Regions from separate parts of the Mycolicibacterium gadium genome, predicted to be linked through region 1. Evidence: predicted binding sites of a transcription regulator. Region 1 holds the regulator's gene; the other holds the start of a gene.
What was found. Region 1 encodes HspR, which represses chaperone genes until heat shock. Its sites were predicted from a motif close to ANNTGAGTNNNNNNNACTCANNT; they were not measured.
Positions count from the first base shown of each region.

Region 2: the regulator HspR is predicted to act here: its motif matches at 2,840-2,862, upstream of lon (endopeptidase La).

Region 1 covers NZ_AP022608.1:4,787,631-4,794,528, forward strand. The annotation lists gene dnaK (molecular chaperone DnaK) at 1-1,181, shown strand, start outside; gene grpE (nucleotide exchange factor GrpE) at 1,178-1,792, shown strand; gene dnaJ (molecular chaperone DnaJ) at 1,816-2,997, shown strand; gene G6N36_RS23645 (heat shock protein transcriptional repressor HspR) at 2,997-3,362, shown strand; gene G6N36_RS23650 (aldose 1-epimerase) at 3,359-4,261, opposite strand; gene G6N36_RS23655 (FAD-binding oxidoreductase) at 4,377-5,543, opposite strand; gene G6N36_RS23660 (ABC transporter permease) at 5,524-6,537, opposite strand; gene G6N36_RS23665 (TetR/AcrR family transcriptional regulator) at 6,637-6,898, shown strand, end outside.
Region 2 covers NZ_AP022608.1:818,178-825,075, reverse strand. The annotation lists gene G6N36_RS03960 (mechanosensitive ion channel family protein) at 1-211, shown strand, start outside; gene G6N36_RS03955 (alpha-hydroxy acid oxidase) at 220-1,452, shown strand; gene G6N36_RS03950 (esterase family protein) at 1,667-2,662, shown strand; gene lon (endopeptidase La) at 2,874-5,198, shown strand; gene G6N36_RS03940 (TfoX/Sxy family protein) at 5,263-5,595, shown strand; gene G6N36_RS03935 (DUF72 domain-containing protein) at 5,631-6,353, shown strand; gene G6N36_RS03930 (NAD(P)/FAD-dependent oxidoreductase) at 6,389-6,898, shown strand, end outside.

The DNA of each region.
Region 1 (6,898 bases):
TGGCCATGCAGCGGCTGCGTGAAGCCGCCGAGAAGGCCAAGATCGAGCTCTCGAGTTCGCAGAGCACCTCGATCAACCTGCCGTACATAACCGTGGACTCGGACAAGAACCCGCTGTTCCTCGACGAGCAGCTGACGCGTTCGGAGTTCCAGCGGATCACACAGGATCTGCTGGATCGCACCCGCAAGCCGTTCCAGTCGGTGATCGCCGACGCCGGCATCTCGGTGGCCGACATCGACCACGTGGTTCTGGTCGGCGGCTCCACCCGTATGCCCGCGGTGTCCGAGCTGGTCAAGGAAATGACCGGCGGCAAGGAGCCCAACAAGGGTGTCAACCCGGACGAGGTTGTCGCCGTTGGCGCTGCGCTGCAGGCCGGCGTGCTCAAGGGTGAGGTGAAAGACGTTCTGCTGCTTGACGTCACGCCGCTGTCCCTCGGTATCGAAACCAAGGGCGGCGTGATGACCAAGCTGATCGAGCGCAACACCACCATCCCGACCAAGCGGTCGGAGACCTTCACCACGGCCGACGACAATCAGCCGTCGGTGCAGATCCAGGTCTTCCAGGGTGAGCGCGAAATCGCCGCGCACAACAAGCTGCTCGGCAGCTTCGAGCTGACCGGCATCCCGCCGGCCCCGCGCGGTGTGCCCCAGATCGAGGTCACGTTCGACATCGACGCCAACGGCATCGTGCACGTGACCGCCAAGGACAAGGGCACCGGCAAGGAGAACACGATCCGAATCCAGGAGGGCTCCGGCCTTTCCAAGGACGAGATCGACCAGATGATCAAGGACGCCGAGGCGCATGCCGAGGAGGACCGTAAGCGTCGCGAGGAGGCCGACGTCCGCAACCAGGCGGAGTCGCTGGTCTACCAGACGGAGAAGATCGTCAAGGAACAGCGCGAAGCCGAAGGCGGATCGAAGATCCCTGCGGAGACGCTGGACAAGGTCGATTCCGCGGTCGCCGAAGCCAAGTCGACGCTCGAGGGCAGCGACATCGCGGCCATCAAGGCGGCGATGGAAAAGCTCGGCGTCGAGGCCCAGGGTCTGGGTCAGGCGCTCTACGAGGCCACCCAGGCCGAGCAGGCCTCGGGTCCCGGCGGCGGCGAGTCGGCGGCCGGACCGGCCGACGACAACGTCGTGGACGCCGAGGTGGTCGATGAGGATGACCAGGAGCGCAAGTGAGCCAGAACGATTCGCACGAGCCGGTGACAGTCACCGACAAGCGGCGCATCGATCCTGACACCGGCGAAATCCGTGAACAATCCTCCGGCCCGGCCCCAGGTGGGCCGGCGCCGGGGGAGTTCGCGGGCGAGAGCCCCGAGGAGGCTGGAAAAGCCGCCGAACTGCTCAGTGATCTGCAACGGGTGCAGGCCGACTTCGCCAATTATCGCAAGCGCGCCCTCCGCGACCAGCAGCTCACGGCAGACCGGGCCAAGGCGTCAGTGATCACCCAACTGTTGCCCGTACTCGATGATCTCGACCGCGCCCGCAACCACGGGGACCTGGAGTCCGGTCCGCTGAAGTCGGTCGCCGACAAGCTCGCGACCGCCCTTGAGGGACTTGGTCTATCGGGTTTCGGTGACGAAGGCGACGATTTCGACCCCGCCCTGCACGAGGCCGTGCAGCACGAGGGCGACGGCACCCACCCAGTAGTGGGAACCGTCATGCGTCGCGGATACAAGGTCGGCGACCTTGTCGTGCGACACGCCCTGGTGGGCGTCGTCGACACCGTGCCCGATGCCGATAACCCCAACCTCGTCTCGCCAGAGGCCCCAGAATCAGACGACAACTAGACACCGTAAGGAGGTGACGCGTTATGGCCCAGCGTGAATGGGTCGAAAAGGACTTCTACAAGGAGCTCGGCGTCGCCTCCGATGCCAGCGAACAGGAGATCAAGCGGGCGGCCCGAAAGCTGCTCGCGGAGAACCATCCCGACCGCAACCCCGGAAACCAGGCGGCCGAAGACCGGTACAAAGCCGTGTCGGAAGCCAAGGAAGTGCTCTCGGATCCGGCCAAGCGCAAGGAATACGACGAAACGCGAAGGCTTTTCGCGAACGGCGGGTTCGGTCGTGGTCGTTTCGGCGGCGGAGGCGGCGGGAATTTCGGCGGTTTCAGTTCCGACGGCGGCGAGTTCAATCTGAACGATCTGTTCGATGCGGCCGGCCAGACCGGCGGAGCCAACATCGGCGATCTGTTCGGCGGATTGTTCGGGCGTGGAGCGCAACAGCCGAGGGCCAGTCGGCCACGGCGCGGCAATGACCTCGAGACCGAGACGGAGTTGTCGTTCCTGGAGGCCACCAAGGGCGTGATGATGCCGTTGCGGCTCACCAGCCCCGCACCGTGCACGAACTGCCACGGCAGTGGCGCACGGCCGGGCACCAGCCCGAAGGTGTGTCCCAGCTGCAATGGATCCGGTGTCATCAACCGCAACCAGGGCGCGTTCGGGTTCTCCGAGCCGTGCACTGAATGCCGGGGCAGCGGTTCGATCATCGAGCACCCGTGCGACGAATGTAAGGGCACCGGCGTGAGCACGAGGACACGCACGATCAACGTGCGGATCCCGCCGGGTGTCGAGGACGGCCAGCGCATCAGGCTGGCAGGCCAGGGTGAAGCCGGGCTGCGTGGCGCACCGTCAGGCGACCTGTATGTGACCGTACACGTCAAGCCGGACAAGGTCTTCGGCCGCAACGGCGACGACCTCACGGTGAGCGTGCCGGTCAGCTTCCACGAGTTGGCCCTCGGGACAACGCTTTCGGTGCCCACGCTGGAAGGAAAGGTCGGTGTGCGGGTGCCGAAGGGTACCTCCGACGGCCGGATCCTGCGGGTCCGTGGCCGAGGCGTGCCGAAACGTTCCGGCGGACATGGCGATCTGCTCGTCACCGTCAAGGTGGCGGTGCCGCCGGACGTCGAGGGTGAGGCCGCCGAAGCGTTGGAGGCCTACGCGAAAGCCGAGCGGGCCAGCGGTTTCGACCCGAGAGCGAACTGGGCCGGTGCATGATGCCCAAGCGAGCCAATGACGAAGCGCGGACCTTTCTGATTTCGGTCGCCGCGGAGTTGGCCGGTATGCACGCGCAGACACTGCGCACGTACGACCGGCTCGGGCTGGTCAGCCCGCAGCGGACGTCCGGTGGTGGCCGGCGCTACTCGCAGCACGACGTCGATCTGCTCCGTGAGGTGCAGCGGCTGTCGCAGGACGAGGGCGTCAACCTCGCGGGTATCAAGCGGATCATCGAGTTGACCAATCAGGTCGAGGCGCTGCAGAGCCGCCTGCAGGAGATGGCGCGCGAGATCGAGGAACTGCGTTCACAACCCAGGTCCAAGAGCACAGCGCTGGTGGTCTGGCAGCCGCGCAACAAACGCTAGGTCACCGTGATCGAAAAGCGTGCCGTGGAAGGCTGTCCGGGCATCGCGCTGCGGTAGTCTCCGCGGCGCAGCGCGTCGGTCGGTGCGGCCATCGGCTCGATGGCGATGAGACCGTCCGTACCGGGGGCGAACAATTGTGCCGCCGGGTAACCGGTCTCGAACACGACGTCGACACGATGGTCGCCACCGGCCAGTGAGAACACCGCACCCTCGGGTACTTGGTCGAAGCCATCGTCGTACGTCACGGACTGCAAGGACTGGGTGCCGCCCTCCCAGTCGTCGTGCTCTCCGGTCGGAATGCCGCGCTCGTCCACCGGCAGATGCCGCATTGTCGGTGTCGTGAGCTGGCATTCGTCGCGCGGCACTCCGGGAATCGTGAAATACGGGTGATACCCGAAGCACAGTGGGACCGGGGCCGACGCCGTCGGCGTCACAGTGGTCTCGATCGTGAGCGTGCGGCCGGCCAGCACGACGTGTTGCGTGAGCACGTGGGGAAAGGGGAACGCCGCGAGCAACTCCGGCATCGCCCCGAAATCGACGGTTGCGGTCAGCGTGTTCTCCGACTGTGCGGTGACCTGCCAGCCCGGATAGGCGGCGAGTACGCCGTGGATGGGCAGACCGTGTTCGTCGGCGCGGACGCCGCCCTGACCGGGAGTCAGGGAGACGGCGGCGCCGTTACTCTGATAGTCGCTGGCGCTCAACCGATTCGCCCACGGATACAGGATCGGGATGCCCATCGTCTTACCTGCGGTCACATACGCGTCCAGCCCGCGGCGCTGGCCGAGAAACTCCTCATCGCCGTCGGCGAGCGACGTCCCGATCATGCCTGCGGTCGGCACGAAGGTGGCCGTCATCGATGACGACGGGTCTGTCAGCGTGACGGGCTCGAGGTCGGCCATGGCTCATGATCCTGCCACGGCTTAGCATCGCAGACGGTCACCGCGAGTGTGAACTCACTGCGAAAATCGGAGCTTGAAGTCGCAATGGTTTCACATTCGAGAGCAGACAACCGGTTCAGCCCGTCAACGGATCGTGCTGGATACGTTCGGCCGGAGCGCCTTTGGCGAGCAATGCGGCCTTCGTGGCCTCGACCATCTCCGGGCTTCCGCAGATCAGGATCTGCCGGTCGCTCCAACTGCCGTACCGCGTGACGACCGCCGGCAGCGTGCCGGTCTGCCGGACGTGCAGGCCGCGCGGCGGCTGCACGTCGGGGAAGTCGGCCGCCCACGGCGGATCGCTGTTGTACTCCGACACCGGCGTCACGGACAGCCAGGGGTTGTGCGAGGCGACCTGCCACAGCGTCTGCAGGTCGTAGAGCTCGCACGGATAGCGGGCGCCGAAGAACAGGTGCACACGCGGGTTGACGGCCTTGCGGGTGAGATCCATGATCAGCGTCCGCAGCGGCGCCAGACCGGTGCCGCCAGCGACCATCAACACGTCGCCGCCGTCGCGGTCGATGTGCATCCCGCCGTGCGGGTTCGACACCCGCCACCGGTCGCCCGGCCTCGTCTCGGTGACGATCGCCGGGCTCACCATGCCGCCGGGCACGGAACGGACGTGGAACTCGATGCCCCCGCCGCGGTCGGCGGGGATGGACGGACTCAGGTAACGCCACCGCCGCGGCCACTGCGGGACCTGGACGGTGACGTACTGGCCGGGGTGGTAATAGAGCGGCCGGTCCAGGTGCAACCGGATCACCGAGACGTCCCGGGTGGCGCGGATCAGTTCGATCACCGTGCCGTCGCAGAAGGGCGGGCCCTTCTCGGCGTCCGCGGCCCCTCGCATCACCCCGACGAGCAGTGCGACCGCGTCGTGGGTGGCCTCGGCGAGCCTGTCGTCCCACTCTTCGATCAGCTGGGTGCGAAGCGTCGTCAGCAGCGCGTCCTGCAGGCTGTCGTAATGCCGTTGTGTCACACCATATTTGCGATGGTCACGGCCCAGCTGCGCCAGGAAGGCCACCGGCTCCTGGGCCCGCTGGTCGACGAGTTCGCCGAACAGCCAGGTCAACGCTTTGGCAAAGGCCTTTCGTTGAGCCGTCATGTCCGGGGGGAACAGGTCGCGGACCGACATGTCGATGGCGAACCAGCGAGTGTAGAAGCGACGGATCAGTTCGTCGGAGCCGAACGCGGGGTCGACGGTGTCGCGCAGTATGCGCAGCGCGTCACGATCGTCGAGTCCCACGCCGTTCGATAGTAAGCGCCGCCGCGACGATCAGTGCCAGACCGAGCAGCGACCAGCAGATCAGCACCACGACCGGCAGCGTTCCACCGGCTCCGTCGAAGAACGCCGTCGACCGCAGCAATGTGGCGTTTGCACCCTGCGGCAGCCATTGCCCCAGTTGACCCCAGCCGCTGGGCAGCATCTCCGGTGCGCTGTTGAGGCCCGACAGCGGATTACCCAGCAGCATCGCCACCACCGCCCCGCCCATCAGCCCGGTCCGACCGAACAGTGATCCGAGCCCGAGGACGAACAAGGCCATGGCCAGCACGCCCAGCGTCAAACCACCGGCCACACCCCAGAAGTTCGCGTCGATCGAACCAAACACGTACTTCAGCAGTGCGGCCACCGACACGCTCGCCACGCCGGCGAACACCACCGTCGCGATGAACCGGGTCCACACCTCATGCTTGAGTGCGAACATCAATGCGATCGCCGGTAGCAGTCCGGCCAGTGTGATCGGCAGCGCGGACGCGCCGAGCCCGACGCCGCGCGGATCATCCGCGGTCGGCGGGGCCAGGTCCTCGGTGGCGATCGGCACCCCAGTGTGCTGGGCGATGCCATTGCCGATCTGCGTCAGCATCTGCGCGATCATCGGACTTCCGCCGGTCGCGATCAACATGCGTTGCCCGTCGGGGCCGAATGAGATGCCACCGTAGACATCGCGCTGGCGGATTGCGTCGCGAAGTGCGGCCTCGCCGGGGTAGTAGGTGATGGCGAAGGCACCCGGCGCCTGCTCCTCGAGGGTCGCGGCGACTTGTCCGCTCGCCGCCTGCGGGCCGGCCACGCCGATGGGCACGTCGCGCGGCGCGGTGCGCGCGGCGGGCAGCGCGAATGCGATTGCCACGAGGGCGAGCGCGACGGTGAGTACCGCGATGATGCCGGCCGCCCGGACCGCCGCGGGGGGTTCGGACGCGGGTATCGCGTGAGTGTGCCGGGGCGCGGTATCCGTTACCATCAGCCGACCTCTTTTCATTCGCCGTTGAATTAATTTCAGCGCGAGCGTATCGCGTCTCGGGCATCATTTCAACAGTCAGTGAAATGATAGTGTCGATAGATGCCGTCACCAGCGAAAACGACGAAGCGGCGCGGCCGACGCCAGGGAGATCCGGTGTCGAGGGAGGCCGTTCTGGCGGCAGCGAAGGCGCGCTTTGCGGCAGAGGGTTACGAGAAGACCACGCTGCGGTCGATCGCGGACGACGCCAACGTGGATCCGTCGATGGTGCTGTACCTGTTCGGCTCGAAGGCCGACCTGTTCAGAGAGGCGCTGCGGCTCATCATCGACCCAGCCGCGCTTGTTGCGGCGCTCACCGGGGGTG
Region 2 (6,898 bases), 4.0 Mb from region 1:
ATCGGGCGACTTCCTCGGTCAGACGGCCTTGACCCTCGAACCGGTCACCGCTGCCGCGTATGCGCTCGAGGAAGTGACCGTGCTGCGTTTCGAACGCGACGTCATCGAGGATCTGGTGTCGAAAAAGCCGGTGCTGCTGCAGGACTTCGGGCGGGCGATCGAAGAACGGCGCGAGAGCCTGCGGCGGGCACTGGCCGCCGGACAGAACTGAGCTCTGCGATGAAGCGCCGACTGCCCCGCCCACGTGAGCTGGCACCGCTGCTGCAATTCCGTACGCCGGATCTGAACCTGACGCGCCGCCGTCTCGACAGCGCGCTGACGATCGAGGACTTGCGCCGTATCGCCAGACGTCGCACGCCGAAGGCGGCGTTCGACTACACCGACGGGGCCGCCGAGGAGGAGTTGTCACTGGCGCGGGCACGACAAGCCTTCCGGGACATCGAATTTCACCCGACCATCCTGCGCGACGTCGCGAAAATCGACACCGGCGCGACCGTACTCGGCGACCGCGTTGCCCAGCCGTTCGGGATCGCGCCCACCGGATTCACCAGGTTGATGCGGACCGAGGGTGAGATCGCCGGCGCGCGCGCCGCCGCCCGCGCAGGCATCCCGTTCTCGTTGTCCACCCTGGGAACCACCTCCATTGAACAGGTCAAAGCGGCAAACCCACACGGACGCAATTGGTTTCAGTTGTACATGTGGAAAGACCGGGACCGGTCGATGGCACTGGTCGAGCGGGCCGCAGCGGCGGGGTTCGACACGCTGCTCGTGACGGTGGACGTTCCCGTTGCGGGGGCCCGGCTCCGCGACACCCGCAACGGTATGTCGATTCCGCCGGCGCTGACGCTGCGTACGGTCCTGGACGCGGTACCGCACCCTCGCTGGTGGTTCGACCTGCTGACCACCGAACCATTGTCGTTCGCGTCGCTGGACCGATGGCCCGGCACGGTCGCCCAGTACCTGGACACCATGTTCGACCCGACTGTCACGTTCGATGACCTGGCCTGGATCAAGTCAAAGTGGCCGAACAAGTTGGTGGTCAAGGGAATTCAGACGCTTGAGGACGCGAAGTCGGTCGTCGACCTCGGTGCTGACGGGATCCTGCTGTCCAACCACGGCGGCCGTCAATTGGACCGCGCGCCGGTTCCCTTCCATTTGTTGCCACGCGTGGCCGCGGAACTGGGACGCGACACCGAGCTTTTGCTGGACACCGGCATCATGTCCGGCGCTGACGTCGTGGCGGCCATCGCGCTGGGCGCGCGGTTCACCTTGGTCGGCCGCGCCTATCTGTACGGTCTGATGGCCGGCGGCGAGGCGGGTGTCGACCGTGCCATCGAGATCCTGTCAGGGCAGGTCAGCCGCACCATGGCGCTGCTCGGGGTGACCTCCCTCGCCGAATTGGAACCGCGACACGTAACACAGCTGCACCGGCTGAACCCCGGTTTGTCGTAACCGGGCGCTAATTCACTCCAATCACAGAATTCACACAGGCCACAGCACAAATCGGCCATTGCTGAGTCCTCGCCGAGTCGGAATCGTTAGCCAACCGCGATATCGCAACCGAGTGTTGAGCATCCGAACTCGCCCGGCGCACGTGTTTCATTACGCAGGCAGAGCAATGGCAAAGGCTTTGCGCCAGGTGATGAAAGGTGGGTTGGTTGCCGTTATGAAGGTCTTTGAGAGGTTTCGGAGTAAGTGGTTCCGCAGGCTGGCGGTGAGCGCCGTTGCGGCGGCGACTCTGCCCGGGCTGATCGGCTTCGTCGGGGGTTCGGCGACAGCTGGTGCGTTCTCCCGGCCGGGTCTGCCGGTCGAGTATCTGGATGTGTTCTCCCCGTCGATGAACCGCAACATCCGGGTGCAGTTCCAGGGCGGAGGTCCGCACGCGGTGTACCTGCTGGACGGACTGCGGGCGCAGGACGATTTCAACGGCTGGGACATCAACACCCCGGCCTTCGAGTGGTACTACCAGTCGGGTCTGTCGACCGTCATGCCCGTCGGTGGCATGTCGAGCTTCTACACCGACTGGTATCAGCCGTCACGGGGTAACGGCCAGGATTACACCTACAAGTGGGAGACGTTCCTGACGAACGAGCTGCCCGCTTGGCTGGAGGCCAACAAGGGTGTCTCCCAGCTCGGCAACGCGGTGGTCGGCATTTCGATGGCCGGCGCCACGGCGCTGACGTACTCGATCTATCACCCGCAGAAGTTCATCTACGCCGCATCGCTGTCGGGCTTCCTCAATCCGTCCGAGGGCTGGTGGCCGATGTTGATCGGGCTGGCGATGAACGACGCGGGCGGATACAACGCCGAGAGCATGTGGGGTCCGTCCTCGGATCCGGCGTGGAAGCGCAACGACCCGATGGTCAACATCAATCAGCTGGTCGCCAACAACACCAGGGTCTGGATCTACTGCGGCTCCGGTACGCCATCGGATCTGGACACCAGCGGTGGCGGCGGCAACATGATGGCCGCGCAGTTCCTCGAGGGACTGACGCTGCGCACCAACGTCAGCTTCAAGGACAACTACGTCGCGGCTGGCGGCACCAACGGCGTGTTCAACTTCCCGCAACAGGGCACGCACAGCTGGGGCTACTGGGGTCAGCAGCTCGAGATGATGAAGCCCGATATCCAGCGGGTGCTGGGGGCGCAAGCCACCGCCTGAGTTCCACCCACAACAGGGAGCCTGCCGTAACCCCCGAACGGCAGGCTCCCTGCCATTTGTGTGTCGTTTGTGGCCGCAAAATGCGTGCATTCGCGGCAACAAACGACACACAAGTGGGGCCTACGCGCAGAGTGAACGTGGAGACGGCCTGGAGGGGAACAAACCCGTCGCTCCCAGGGTTGAGTCGATCTGACTGAACTTTGGAGGAGAAATGGCTGAAGCCAAATCAGTGCCGGTGCTGTTCCTGAACGAATCGATCGTCCTGCCCGGCATGGTCGTGCCGATCGAGCTGGACGACGCCGCACGCGCCGCCGTCGACGCGGCGCAGGCGACCGAATCCGGTGAGCTGCTCATCGCTCCCCGACTCGAGGATCGCTATGCGTCGCACGGCGTGCTCGCGTCGATCGTGCAGGTCGGCCGTATCGCCGGTGGTAGTGGGACCGCGGCGGTGGTGCGCGGGACCAAGCGCGCCCACATCGGCGCGGGCGCCAACGGCCCCGGCGCCGCGTTGTGGGTCGAGGTGACCGAGGTCGAGGAGGTCGAACCGACTGACGATGTCCGCGCGCTCGCCGCCGAGTACAAGAAGCTGCTGCTGGCGATGCTGCAGCGCCGCGAGGCCTGGCAGATCATCGACTTCGTCAACCAGCTCACCGATCCGTCGGCGTTGGCCGACACGGCCGGCTACGCGTCGTACCTCACACAGGTACAGAAGCGCGAGCTGCTGGAGACCCCCGACGTCGCTGAGCGGCTGAAGCTGCTGATCGAGTGGACCGGCGCTCATCTGGCGGAGGTCGAGGTCACCGACAAGATCGCCGACGACGTGCGCGAGGGCATGGAGAAGACGCAGAAGGAGTTCTTGCTGCGCCAGCAGCTCGCCGCCATCCGCAAGGAGCTGGGGGAAGGTGAGCCCGACGGAAGCGACGACTACCGGGCCCGTGTCGAGGCCGCCGACCTGCCGGACAAGGTGCGCGAAGCCGCCCTGCGCGAGGTCGGCAAGCTGGAACGCTCGAGCGAGCAGAGCCCCGAGGGCGGCTGGATCAGGACCTGGTTGGACACCGTGCTGGACCTGCCGTGGAACGTGACGACCGAGGACTCCACCGACCTGAAGTCGGCTCGCGAGATTCTCGACGCGGACCACCACGGCCTGGAGGACGTGAAGGACCGCATCGTCGAGTACCTGGCGGTGCGCGCCCGGCGCGCCCAGCGCGGAATGGCTGTCGTCGGCGGCCGTGGGTCCGGTGCGGTGATGGTGCTGGCCGGTCCCCCTGGTGTCGGTAAGACATCGCTCGGCGAGAGCGTGGCGCGGGCGTTGGGCCGCAAGTTCGTTCGTGTCGCCCTCGGTGGCGTGCGCGACGAGGCCGAGATCCGTGGTCACCGTCGCACCTACGTCGGTGCACTGCCCGGCCGGATCGTCCGCGCGATCGGCGAGGCGGGATCGATGAACCCCGTCGTGCTGCTCGACGAGATCGACAAGGTCGGCTCCGACTACCGGGGCGATCCGTCTGCCGCCCTGCTCGAGGTGCTGGACCCGGCGCAGAACCACACGTTCCGCGACCACTACCTGGAGCTGGATCTGGACTTGTCGGACGTCGTGTTCCTGGCGACGGCCAACGTGATCGAGAACATCCCGTCGGCGCTGCTGGACCGCATGGAGCTGATCCAGATCGACGGTTACACCGAGGACGACAAGGTCGCCATCGCACGGGACTTTCTGCTGCCCCGGCAGCGCGAGCGTGCGGCGCTGACCGAAGCCGAGGTGACGGTGACCGAGGACGCGCTGCGCAAGATCGCGGCCGACTACACCCGCGAGCCGGGTGTGCGGCAGTTCGAGCGGCTGCTGGCCAAGGCATTGCGCAAGGCGACAACGAAATTGGCTGCAGATCCTGCGCCGTTGGCGATCGACGAACCCGATCTCGTTGACTACCTGGGCCGTCCACGATTCCTGCCGGAGTCGGCGGAACGCACGGCGGTGCCCGGTGTGGCCACCGGGCTGGCGGTCACGGGTCTGGGCGGCGACGTGCTGTACATCGAAGCCGGGGCGACCGATGGCGAGGCCGGGCTGCAGCTGACCGGTCAGCTCGGTGACGTGATGAAGGAGTCCGCGCAGATCGCGCTGTCCTATGTGCGTGCCCACGCCGAGCAGCTGGGCGTCGATCCGAAGTCGCTGGATCGCCGGATCCACGTGCACGTGCCCGCGGGTGCGGTGCCCAAGGACGGTCCGTCGGCCGGCGTGACCATGGTGACGGCCCTGGTGTCGATGGCCACCGGACGGCAGGTCCGCTCCGATGTCGGCATGACCGGTGAGGTGACGCTCAACGGCCGCGTGCTGCCGATCGGCGGCGTCAAGCAGAAGCTGCTGGCTGCGCAACGAGCGGGGCTGTCAACGGTTTTCATCCCCCAGCGCAACGAGGCCGACCTGGACGACGTCCCCGCCGACGTGCTCGAGTCGCTGGAGGTCAAGCCGATGGTCGACGTCGCCGACATCATCGCGCAGGCGCTGGTACCTGCCGAGGAGACGGCTTCGGCGGCGGCCTGACGCCGCATGTAACGCCATGGCGCGAATTCCGCCCGAATCGCGCCATGGCGTTACCGTCGTCTCTATGGCGTACGACGAAGACCTGGCTCACCGCGTCCGCGAGCTTGTCGCAGGCGAGCGTGGTGTCGCCGAGAAGCGGATGTTCGGCGGGCTGGCATTCCTCATCGGCGGCAACATGTCGGTGTGCGTCAGCGGCCACGGCGGGCTCATGGTGCGGGTGCCGCGCGACGACACCGAGAAGCTGCTGGCACGCGAACACGTCGAACCGATGATCATGGCCGGCCGCGAAACCCGCGGCTGGTTGCTGGTATCCGTCGAGGGTGTCAAGACCAAGCGGCAGCTCCAGAGTTGGGTGGGCCGCGGGGTCGACTACGCCAGAAGCCTGCCTCCCAAGTAGGTTTCGGCGTGACTTCGGGGGGTTAGCCGATAGCGGTGATTCGCATCGGCACCTCCGGATGGTCATACGACCACTGGAGCGGCGTGCTGTATCCGCCCAAATTGCCGGTCGCCAAGCGGTTGGCGACGTACGTCGAGGAATTCGACACCGTCGAGCTGAACGCCAGTTTCTACCGGTGGCCGAAGGACGCCACCTTCGAGGGCTGGCGGCAGCGGCTGCCCGATGGTTTCACGATGTCGGTCAAGGCCCAGCGGGGGCTCACCCACTACCGAAGGCTGCGTTCGCCGGAACCGTGGGTGGAGCGTTTCGAGCGCTGCTGGACCGCGCTCGCCGACCGGCGCGAGGCGCTGCTCGTTCAACTGCATCCGGAGCTGGAACGCGACGACGACCGGCTCTCCCACTTCCTTACCGTGATGCCCGACTGGATTCCGGTGGCCATGGAGTTGCGGCACCCCTCCTGGGACGACGACGCCGTTTATGCGCTGCTCGAACAACACGGCGCCGCGTACGTGGTGATGAGCGGCCCCGCCCTGGCGTGTGTCCCCAAGGCGACCAGCTCTCTTGTATACATACGTATGCACGGCCCGCCGCAGGACTCGATCTATGCGGGCTCCTACACCGACGACGAGCTGCGCGAATGGGCCGACAGGATCGCCGGCTGGCACGAGGAGGGACGCCGGGTGGTGGTCTACTTCAACAACGACCTGGGCGGACACGCCATCCGCAATGCGCGAAAGCTCAAAGACCTGTTGGCCTGATCCACCACGCCGTGTCCCGAGTAAGCTCAGGTGGCATGACAACGTCGTCAACATTCGCCATCGTGGGCGGCGGCCTCGCCGGGGCAAAGGCCGCAGAAGCATTGCGTGACAAGGATTTCGACGGGCACATCGTGCTTTTCGCCGCAGAGGAGCACCTGCCGTACGAACGTCCCCCGCTGTCGAAGGAATTTCTCCTTGGCAAGAAGCAGTTCGGCGAATTCACCGCCGCGTCGTCGGCGTGGTACCGCGACCACCACGTCGAGCTGCAACTCGGCACCGAGGTGTCCGCGATCGACCCCGATGGTCACACCGTGTCCCTGCCCGACGGCACCACCGTGGGCTACGACAAGCTTCTGCTGGCCACCGGGTCCACTCCCCGGCGGCCGCCGATTCCGGGCGCCGACGCCGAGGGCGTGCTCTACTTACGCACTATCGACGAGGCCCAGGCACTGAACTCCGTTCTGGCAGAGGGTACTTCGCTGGCGATCGTCGGTGCCGGATGGATCGGCCTCGAAGTCGCCGCAGGTGCCCGCGATCGGGGCGCA